DNA from 2 places in the Streptomyces sp. NPDC056161 genome. Region 1 is predicted to be linked to the other one. Evidence: riboswitches for the same ligand, from Rfam matches in the RefSeq annotation. Region 1 holds a riboswitch; the other holds the start of a gene.
The links. A riboswitch is a leader RNA that binds a small molecule or an ion and turns the genes downstream of it on or off. The one in region 1 is predicted to bind glycine.

Region 2: another riboswitch for glycine. It lies ahead of gcvP (aminomethyl-transferring glycine dehydrogenase); the one in region 1 lies ahead of gcvT (glycine cleavage system aminomethyltransferase GcvT).

What each region holds. Positions count from the first base shown of each region.
Region 1 covers NZ_JBHJUV010000031.1:51,094-56,549, reverse strand. The annotation lists gene ACFC09_RS26790 (L-serine ammonia-lyase) at 1-581, opposite strand, end outside; gene glyA (serine hydroxymethyltransferase) at 662-1,924, opposite strand; gene gcvH (glycine cleavage system protein GcvH) at 1,939-2,316, opposite strand; gene gcvT (glycine cleavage system aminomethyltransferase GcvT) at 2,419-3,546, opposite strand; glycine riboswitch at 3,745-3,841, opposite strand; gene ACFC09_RS26770 (AAA family ATPase) at 4,019-4,696, shown strand; gene ACFC09_RS26765 (enhanced serine sensitivity protein SseB) at 4,763-5,456, shown strand, end outside.
Region 2 covers NZ_JBHJUV010000067.1:10,066-15,521, reverse strand. The annotation lists gene ACFC09_RS39395 (ABC transporter ATP-binding protein) at 1-264, shown strand, start outside; gene ACFC09_RS39390 (molybdopterin-binding protein) at 342-761, shown strand; gene gcvP (aminomethyl-transferring glycine dehydrogenase) at 937-3,822, opposite strand; glycine riboswitch at 3,997-4,092, opposite strand; gene ACFC09_RS39380 (PRC-barrel domain-containing protein) at 4,207-4,578, shown strand; gene ACFC09_RS39375 (DNA polymerase IV) at 5,066-5,456, opposite strand, start outside.

The DNA of each region.
Region 1 (5,456 bases):
GAGGAGATGGACAGGCCCGTCTCCTTCGTCAGGCGCAGCAACTCGTCGCCCGTGCGGAAGGGGTACTTGAGGATCGTGTCGTCCAGCTTGATCCGGTCCGCGCCGACCGCGTCCTCGTCGACGACGAAGCCGCCGCCCACCGAGTAGTAGGTCTTGGTGAGCACGTCGCCGCCCTGCCCGTCGTACGCCCACAGGGTCATGCCGTTGGCGTGGTACGGCAGGGCCTTGCGGCGGTGCAGGACCAGGTCCGCGTCGGCGTCGAACGCGATCTCGTGCTCGCCGAGCAGCAGCAGCCGGCCCGACTCCCGGATGTCCGCCACCCGCTGGTCGGCGCCGGACACGTCCACCGTCCGGGGCGCGGCGCCCTCCAGTCCGAGCAGCACCGCCTTCGGCGTGCCGTGGCCGTGGCCCGTGGCGCCCAGCGAGCCGTACAGCTCGACGCGTACGGACGCCACGGAGTCCAGCACACCCTCGTTGCGCAGGCGCGCGGCGAACATGCGGGCCGCGCGCATCGGGCCGACCGTGTGGGAGCTGGACGGGCCGATGCCGATCGAGAACAGGTCGAAGACGGAGATGGCCACGGTGACTCCTCCATGCGGGATGGTGCGTGACGGGGTGCCGCGGCGCGGAACGTGCGTGCGCGGCACCCCGTGCGGCGGGACTACTTGCCCAGGCCGGGGTAGAGCGGGTGCTTCTCGGCCAGGGCCTGCACGCGTGCCGCCAGGGCGGACGCGTCGTACGACGGCTTCAGCGCCAGGGCGATGACGTCCGCGACCTCGGTGAAGTCCTCGGCCGTGAAGCCGCGGGTGGCGAGGGCGGGCGTGCCGATGCGCAGGCCCGAGGTGACCATCGGCGGGCGAGGGTCGTTCGGGACGGCGTTGCGGTTGACCGTGATGCCGATCTCGTGGAGGCGGTCCTCCGCCTGCTGTCCGTCCAGTTCGGACGCGCGCAGGTCGACCAGGATCAGATGGACGTCCGTGCCGCCGGACAGCACGTTCACGCCGGCCTCACGGGCGTCCGGCGCGGTCAGCCGCTCGGCGAGGATCCGGGCGCCGTCCACCGTACGGCGCTGGCGCTCCTTGAACCCGTCCGAGGCCGCGATCTTGAAGGAGACCGCCTTGGCCGCGATCACATGCTCCAGCGGGCCGCCCTGGAAGCCCGGGAACACCGACGAGTTCAGCTTCTTCGCGAAGTCCTTCTTCGCGAGGATGATGCCGCCGCGCGGGCCGCCCAGCGTCTTGTGGGTGGTGGAGGTGACCACGTCGGCGTACGGCACCGGGTTGGGGTGCAGGCCCGCGGCGACCAGCCCGGCGAAGTGGGCCATGTCCACCCACAGGTACGCCTCGACCTCGTCGGCGATCCGCCGGAACCCGGCGAAGTCCAGCTGCCGCGGGTACGCGGACCAGCCCGCGATGATCACCTTCGGGCGGTGCTCCTTGGCCAGCCGCTCCACCTCGGCCATGTCGACCAGACCGGCCTCGTCGACGTGGTAGGCGACCACGTCGAACTGCTTGCCGGAGAAGTTCAGCCGCATGCCGTGGGTGAGGTGGCCGCCGTGCGCCAGGTCCAGGCCGAGGATCGTGTCGCCGGGCTGGGCCAGCGCGAACAGCGCGGCCTGGTTGGCGGAGGCGCCCGAGTGGGGCTGCACATTGGCGTACTCGGCGCCGAACAGCTCCTTGACCCGGTCGATGGCGATCTGCTCGGTCACGTCGACGTGCTCGCAGCCGCCGTAGTAGCGGCGGCCCGGGTAGCCCTCGGCGTACTTGTTGGTGAGGACCGAGCCCTGCGCCTCCATCACCGCGAGGGGCGCGAAGTTCTCGGAGGCGATCATTTCGAGGGTGGACTGCTGGCGGTGCAGCTCGGCGTCGACCGCGGCGGCCACGTCCGGGTCCAGCTCGTGCAGGGGTGTGTTCATCAGCGACATGGGGCCAGGACTCCTCAGCCGGTGGTGAAGGTGGCGTACTCGGTGGCGGAGAGCAGGTCGGCCGGCTCCTCGGCGACGCGCACCCGGAACAGCCAGCCGCCCTCGAAGGGGGCCGAGTTCACCAGTGACGGGTCGTCGACGACGTCCTGGTTGATCTCGGTGACCTCGCCGGTGACGGGCGAGTACAGGTCGGACACCGACTTGGTCGACTCCAGTTCGCCGCAGGTCTCGCCCGCGGTCACAGCGGCGCCGACCTCCGGGAGCTGGACGAACACCACATCACCGAGCGAGTTCGCCGCGAACTCCGTGATGCCGACCGTCGAGACGCCGTCCGCGGCGGCCGACAGCCACTCGTGCTCCTTGCTGTAGCGCAGTTGCTGGGGGTTGCTCATGGCTTGAATTCTCCTGTACGCGGGGGAGTGCTGATGACGGGGGGACGGGGGAAGGCGCAGGTGGACGGGGTGGTGTGCCCGGCATCACAGCGAACCGGGGCACTACTTCTGCCGCCGGTAGAAGGGGAGCGCCACGACCTCGTACGGCTCGTGGTTGCCGCGGATGTCCACGCCGACGCCCGCCGTGCCCGGCGCCGCGTGCGCCGCGTCGACGTAGGCCATGGCGATGGGCCGGCCCAGGGTGGGGGAGGGGGCACCCGAGGTGACCTCGCCGATCACCGCGCCGCCCGCGACCACCGGGTACCCGGCGCGCGGCACCCGGCGGCCCTCGGCGACCAGGCCGACCAGCACCCGCGGCGGGTTCTGCTCGGCCCGCCCGGCCGCCGCCAGCAGCGCCTCGCGCCCGACGAAGTCGCCCTCCTTGCCGAACTTCACCACCCGGCCGAGCCCGGCGTCGAACGGTGTGAGCGAGGTCGACAGCTCGTGCCCATACAGCGGCATGCCCGCCTCAAGGCGCAGCGTGTCCCGGCAGGACAGCCCGCACGGGACCAGCCCGGCCGGGGCGCCCGCCTCGGTCAGCGCCTGCCAGAGCTTCTCCGCGTCGCCCGGCGCCACGAACAACTCGAAGCCGTCCTCGCCGGTGTAGCCGGTACGGGCGATCAGCGCGGGCACCCCGGCGACGGTGCCGGGCAGGCCCGCGTAGTACTTCAGGCCGTCCAGGTCGGCATCGGTCAGGGAAGCCAGGATGCCGGGGGACTCGGGGCCCTGGACGGCGATCAGGGCGTAGGCGTCGCGGTCGTCGCGGACCTGCGCGTCGAAGCCCGCGGACCGTTCCACCAGCGCGTCGAGCACCACCTGGGCGTTGCCGGCGTTCGCGACGACCAGGTACTCGTGCTCGGCCAGCCGGTAGACGATCAGGTCGTCCAGGATGCCGCCGTCGGCCCGGCAGATCATGGTGTACCGGGCCCGGCCGGTCCTGACGGCGCCGATGTCGCCGACCAGCGCGTGATCCAGCAGCGCGGCGGCCTGCGGGCCGGTCACGGTGATCTCACCCATGTGCGAGAGGTCGAAAAGCCCCGCCCGGCTCCGCACGGCGAGGTGCTCGTCCCGCTCGGAGCCGTAGCGCAGCGGCATGTCCCAGCCGGCGAAGTCGGTCATCGTCGCACCGAGCGAGCGGTGCAGGGCGTCCAGCGCGGTACGCCGTGGACGAGGGGATTCGGTGCTGCTCATCGGTCGGTCGTCTCCCAGGGCGATGGGGGTCGCCCGCGCGGGCGGGGCCGAACGCGGGCAGGGCGGGGAAGGTCCTCCCCATCTGTCATCGGAACCTGAGAGGTTCGCCATGACCGGCGGCGTACACAACGTCGTACGGCGGTCACGGCTTGCACCTTGGGTGGAGCCACCGGACAGCGGCCCGCTTTTCAGATGTGCCTCGCCCACGCGGTGACGGTGCCTGAGAGATTCAAGGGAGGGACTTGCTCCTTCGGCGTCCCAGCAGGGCTGCTGGGAACTCTCCCGCGCGGATTCAAGCGGCCGGTATGCAGTTGGCGGGCTCATCATTGCACGCCTCGCCGCCGCACGGCAGACCGGATCCGTGACCGGTCTGTGGCAGAACGCGCACGGCACGGTGAGGCACCGCGCATTACCTTCTCTTTACACTTGGCGGGGATGGGGATGTCCAGACCCCAAGGGGAGGACGATCACGGTGAACAGGACCACGGCGTACGCCACGACCACGGGTCTCGCGCTGCCCGGGAAGCCCGCGGGCCGATCCGTCGGACGGCGCGCGGAGCGGCCCGCGCCGGTCGTCCGCGACCTGCGCGAGCGGTCCGGCCGCAGCCCACGCGCCCTGCACTTCGGCCGCCACGACCTGGCCGTGGTCACGGGCCTGCCCGGCAGCGGCAAGTCGACCCTGATGGATCGGACGGTCCAGGGCGTGGGAGCCGTCAGGATCGACTCCCAGGACACCCGGGACCGCTGGGAGGCCCGGATCCCGCGCTTCCTCCCGTACGCGCTCTACCGCCCCCTCGTCCGCCTCGCCCACTACGCCGCGCTGCGCCGCGCCCTGCGCACCGGCGAGGGCGTCGTGGTGCACGACTGCGGCACCCAGTCCTGGGTGCGCGGCTGGCTGGCCCGCGAGGCCCGCCGCCGCGGCGGCACACTGCACCTGATCCTGCTCGACGTCCCGCCCGCCACGGCCCGCGACGGCCAGCGCGACCGCGGCCGGGGCGTCTCCCGTTACGCCTTCCTGCGCCACCGCAGGGCCGCCGCCCGGCTGCTGCGCGCGGTGGAGCGGGGCGAGCCGCCCGCGGGCTGCGGTTCGGCGGTGCTGCTCGACCGGGACGCCGCGGACGTGCTGCACCGGATCGGCTTCGCAGGGTGAGGGCCTGTCACCGGTACCCGTTAGCCTTTCCAGCCACAGCAGTGTTTTCCAGCAGGCGGTAGGCAGATGGACTTCCCGGCGGACTTCCCAGCGGATTTTCCGGCACAGGCACACCCCCACCCGCACGGCGGATGGCCAGGCAACGAACTGGAGGAGGTGCTCTCCGCCTCCCTCGGCGTGCCGTCGGCAGGCGGCCGGATCGTCGAGGTCCTGGGCCGCAGCTTCTTCTGGATCCCGCTGCCGGAGGGCGGCGGCCCGGACAGCGGCCCCCTCGACCTGCCGACGGTGGACATCGAGGGCCAGGCGTACGTCCCGGTCTTCAGCTCCGAGGAACAGTTCCGCCAGGTCGTCGGCGCCCACCTGGCGTACACCGTCGCGCCCGCCGTGGAGTTCGCCCGCGGCCTGCCCCCGCAGGTCGGCATCGCCGTCAACGCGGGCGGGGTGGTCGGCCTCCCGCTCCCGCCGGAAGCGGTGGCCGAACTGTGCCGCGCGGACCGCACCGCGCTGGACGGCCCGACGAGCGGCGGCCGGGTCCGGCTGTTCGAGCCGGACTGGCAGGACGACCCGGTCGACTTCCTGTCCGCCGCCTCCGCCGAGTTCGCGGCGACCGGCGTGATCCGCACGGCCCGCCGCTGCCTCGCGGCCGTCGAGACGGCGGACCCGGTGCTGTTCGTCGGCGTCGAACTCGCCCAGTGGGAGGGCGATCTGCGGGAACTGCCGCTGGCCGCCCTGGGCCGGGCGCTGGCGCAGGTCCCGGTGC
Region 2 (5,456 bases), on a different contig from region 1:
TCGGGCCCGGTATTCGTGGCCTTCCCGCCGAGCGCCGTCACCCTCCACCGGGACCGCCCCACCGGCTCCAGCGCCCGCAACCTCTGGCGCTGCGAGGTGGTCGGCCTGGAGACGCACGGCGACCAGATCCGCGCCGATCTCGGCGGTGAGCTGTCCGTCGCCGCCGACCTCACCACGGTCGCCGCCGCGGAACTCGGCCTGCAGCCCGGCACGCCGGTCTGGGCGACGGTCAAGGCGGCGCAGACCCACGCCTACCCGGCCTGAGGCACCGGCTGCGGCTACGGTGGGGACCATCAGGGGTCCATAACCCCCCAATCCCCCACATTCTGCGAGGCCGTCCCATGAGCCTGAGCATCCGCAACCAGCTCCCCGGCACCGTCACCGCCGTCACCCCGGGCGAGGCGATGGCCACGGTGAAGGTCCGTCTGACCGGCGGTCAGGACCTGACCGCCGCGATCACCCTGGAGGCCGCCGAGGACCTCGGCCTGACCACGGGCTCCACGGTGCGCGCCCTGGTGAAGTCGACGGAGGTCGCCCTGGCCACCGCACCCGTCGAGCGCGTCTCGATCCGCAACCAGCTGTCCGGGACCGTCACCGGTATCGCCACCGGCGGAGCGATGGCCGCGGTGAAGATCGCGGTCGAAGGCGGTGAACTGACCTCGGCCATCACCGAGGAGTCCGTCACCGACCTGGGCCTGGCGGCCGGCTCGCCCGTCTTCGCCCTGATCAAGTCGACCGAGGTGTCCTTGGCGACGGCCTGAGAACGCCGTCCGGCCGCCCTTCTTCCGCCGCCGATGGCGTCGCAGACCGGTCTCGCACGCGTCCGGGCTCCCGGTCTCGCACAGGTCCGGGCTCCCGATCCCGCACGCCTGCGGGCTCCCGTCCCGGCCTCGGACGGGAGCCCGTCACACGCTGACGCTGACGCGCCCGCCCGGTTCAGTCCGCGTACGCGTCCAGCGGCGGGCAGGAGCAGACCAGGTTCCGGTCGCCGAACGCCTGGTCGATCCGGCGCACCGGCGGCCAGTACTTGTCGGCGGCCGAGACACCGGCGGGGAAGACGGCCTCCGCACGGCTGTAGGCGTGCGCCCAGTCGCCGCCGAGCGCGGCCGCGGTGTGCGGGGCGTTGCGCAGCGGGTTGTCGTCCGCGGGCCACTCACCGGCACCGACCTTGTCGATCTCCGTACGGATCGCGATCATCGCCTCACAGAACCGGTCGAGCTCGATCAGGTCTTCCGATTCGGTCGGTTCGATCATCAGCGTGCCGGCCACCGGGAACGACATCGTCGGCGCGTGGAAGCCGTAGTCGATCAGCCGCTTGGCCACGTCGTCCACGCTCACACCGGTCGCCTTGGTCAGCGGCCGCAGGTCGATGATGCACTCGTGCGCGACCAGGCCGCCGGGACCCGTGTAGAGCACCGGGTAGTGGGGCTCAAGCCGCTTGGCGATGTAGTTGGCGGCCAGCACGGCCACCTGCGTGGCCCGCTTCAGCCCCGCGCCGCCCATGAGCCGGACGTACGCCCAGGAGATGGGCAGTATCCCCGCCGAACCCCACGGAGCGGCCGAGATCGGGCCGACGCCCGTCTCCGGACCTGCGGCGGGCTGGAGCGGGTGGTTCGGCAGGTACGGCGCCAGGTGCGAGCGGACGCCCACGGGGCCCACGCCGGGACCGCCGCCGCCGTGCGGGATGCAGAACGTCTTGTGCAGGTTGAGGTGCGAGACGTCACCGCCGAAGTGGCCCGGCTTGGCGAGCCCGACGAGGGCGTTGAGGTTGGCGCCATCCACGTACACCTGGCCGCCGGCCTCGTGCACCTGGGCGCAGATGTCGGCGACGTGCTCCTCGAAGACGCCGTGCGTCGACGGATACGTGATCATCAGCACCGCCAGCTCGTCGCGGTACTGCTCGATCTTCGCCCGCAGGTCCGCGACGTCGATCTCGCCGTCCTCGGCGGTCTTCACGACGACGACCTTCATCCCGGCCATCACCGCGCTGGCGGCGTTGGTGCCGTGCGCGGAGGACGGGATGAGGCAGACGACGCGCTGGTCGTCGCCGTTGGCCCGGTGATAGCCGCGCACGGTCAGCAGACCGGCCAGCTCGCCCTGCGAACCGGCGTTGGGCTGGAGCGAGACCTTGTCGTACCCGGTGACCTCGGCGAGCCGCTCCTCCAGCTCGTGGATGAGCGTGAGGTAGCCCTGCACCTGCTCGGCGGGCGCGAACGGGTGCAGCTGGCCGAACTCGGGCCAGGTGACCGGTTCCATCTCGGTGGTCGCGTTGAGCTTCATCGTGCAGGAGCCCAGCGGGATCATGCCGCGGTCCAGCGCGTAGTCCCGATCGGCCAGCTTGCGCAGGTAACGCAGCATCGCGGTCTCGGAGCGGTGCTGCTGGAAGACCGGATGGGTCAGGAACTCGTCGGTGCGCAGCAGCGCCTGCGGCAGCGCGTCCTCGGTGGCCGCGTCCAGCGCCTCGACGTCACCCCGCACGCCGAAGGCGGCCCACACGGCACCGAGCCGGGCCCGGGTGGTCGTCTCGTCGCACGCGATGGAGACGTGGTCGGGATCGACGAGGTGCAGGTTGACGCCGTTCTCCCGCGCGGTGGCGACGATCTGCTCGGCGCGGCCCGCGGCTTCGACCGTCAGCGTGTCGAAGTAGGCACCGTGGACGGTCCTGAAACCGCCGCCGGCCAGGCCCGCCGCGAGGATCGCCGCGTAGCGGTGGGTGCGTCGCGCGATGGCACGCAGCCCCTCAGGACCGTGGTAGACGGCGTACATGCCGGCCATCACCGCGAGCAGCACCTGCGCGGTGCAGATGTTGCTGGTGGCCTTCTCCCGCCGGATGTGCTGTTCCCGGGTCTGCAGGGCGAGCCGGTAGGCCCGGTGCCCGTCGGCGTCGACGGAGACGCCCACGAGGCGGCCCGGCAGGCTGCGCGCGAACTTCTCGTGCACGGCCATGTAGCCGGCGTGCGGCCCGCCGAAGCCCATCGGCACACCGAAGCGCTGGGTCGTACCGACGGCGATGTCCGCACCCAGTTCGCCCGGCGACTTCAGCAGCGTGAGAGCGAGCAGGTCGGCGGCGACGGTGACGAGCGCGCCGAGCTCGTGCGCCCGCTCGATGACCGGCTGGATGTCGCGTACGGCGCCGGAGGCACCCGGGTACTGGATCAGTACGCCGTTGATCTCCCGCTCGGCGATCCCGGCGGGGATGCCCTCTTGCAGGTCGGCGACCACGACCTCCACGCCGGTCGGTTCGGCGCGGGTGCGGATCACGGCGACGGTCTGCGGCAGTGTGTCCGCGTCGACCAGGAAGAGGCCCTTCTTGTTCCTGCCCATGCGCCGGGACAGGGCCATCGCCTCGGCCGCGGCCGTGCCCTCGTCGAGCAGGGAGGCACCGGACGTGGGCAGTCCGGTGAGGTCGGCGACCATGGTCTGGAAGTTCAGCAGGGCTTCGAGCCGGCCCTGGGAGATCTCCGGCTGGTAGGGCGTGTAGGCCGTGTACCAGGCCGGGTTCTCCATGACGTTGCGCAGGATGACGGGCGGCGTGAAGGTGCCGTAGTAGCCGAGCCCGATCATCGAACCGACGACCTGGTTGCGGTCCGCGAGGGAACGCAGCTCGGCCAGCACCTCGGCCTCGGTGCGGGCGTCGGGCAGATCGAGCGCGTCGGCGTTCTTGATCACGTCCGGCACCGCGGCGGCGGTCAGCTCGTCGAGCGAGCCGTAACCGACCTGCGCGAGCATCTTCTCCCGCGCCTCCTGGTCGGGCCCGATGTGCCGCTGCTCGAAGGGGGTGCCCTGTTCGAGCTCGGAGAGCGGAGTGCGGTGGGCGGTCATTGCGGAGGCCTCCTGGTCTGACGACCTTCGAGGGGCGCCCCGGCGCGGGCACCCCGACGGCCTCCCCCTCTGTCATCTCGACCTGAGAGCTTCACCGTGCCACCCGAGGCGTCACGGCTTTCCCCGTCGGTGAGAGCGGGAACCGTCAGCACCCGCCCTGCTTTCCAGAGTGACCTCGCCCGTGCGGTACGTGTGCCTGAGAGATTCCGGGGAGGATTTGCTCCTTCGGCGCCTCGGACGATGTCCGGAGGACTCTCCCGCACGGGATCAGCAGCCAATTGCCAGCCTACCAGCGGCGCCATCGGCAGGACCTTCGAGTGGCCGCCGCCTCGTTTCTGCTCTTTTGTAGTGCTTACGCATGATTGCGACCAATGAGGAGGGCCCGTGCAGACCGACATCGATCCGCGCAACCTGATCGGCCGCAAGGCGTTCGACCGCAACGGCACCAAGATCGGCACCATCGACGAGGTGTACCTCGACGACGCCACGGGAGTGCCGGAGTGGGCGGCCATACGGACGGGCCTGTTCTCCAGGGACGCCTTCGTCCCCCTTGAGCCGAGCGAGCTGATCGAGGGCAGTCTGCGCGTCCCCTTCGACCGCGCCCTCATCAAGGACGCCCCCGACTTCGGCGTGGGCCGCCATCTCTCCCCTGAGCAGGAACTCCAGCTCTACCACCACTACGGCCTGGACGTGGCGGCACCGTCACCGCAACCCGACCACGACTTCGGCAAGCTGGCGGGCCAGGACGAGACCTGACGCCGCCCCGGGGCCCCTTCCCCCTCGGCCTCACCCCTGTACGGCCCAACGCCCCGCTGCCTTCCCCGCTCCCTTCCTCGTCCCCCGTCGTCCGTCCTCGGCCTCGCCCTTCGGCACGTCCCACCCCACCGGGGACGTCGCCCACTGGATCCGTCGCATCGTGCCCCTCCCAGCACACCGCCGTCTCCGCCCGCCTCGACCCCGGGCAGAGACGGCGGTGCGACCGCCCACGCGGAGTGCCCCTGCTGTCTCCCCCTGGCATGGATAACCCCGCCCCTGCCCTGCCTGCCCCGTCGACCACCGTCTGGCGCGCGCCGGACCCCATGCCGGCACGCTCGGACGGCCCGACGGCTCGCCCCTCGTTCCTCGGTCCCCTTCCCCCTCGGTCCCCTTCTCCCTCAGCCCTCCTCCCTGCCCCTTTCCGCCCCGCTCCGCTCGCCGGGGCCCGTTCAGCCGCGCTCACCCCGCGGCCCTGCCCGGCTCCACGTCAACCGGTCCCCCGCGACGACGGCGACGGCGTCCCCACCACCGGTCCGCCCTCATCCCCCTCAGCCCCCTCCGCTCCCCCGGACAGCAACGGCAACGGATCCGCGGGCTCCAGACCGGGATCGTCGACCCGGAACGTCCGCACCCGGCCCGGCTGCGAGGCGGGTGTCTCGAAGCGCACCGTGACCCGCCCGAGACCGCTGCCCTGCACCCACCCGTGCCCGTACTCGGTGTGCCGCACGTCGTGCCCCGCGGCCCAGTGCCGTTCGGCCGCCGCCGGCCGCTCCTCGACGGGCTCGGCCGCCGTCTCCTCCGATGCCGCGTCGGCCGCCTCCTCCGCCGCCTGGGCGAACAGGTCCTCCTGGGTGTAGTCGGCGAGACCGGAGACGCCC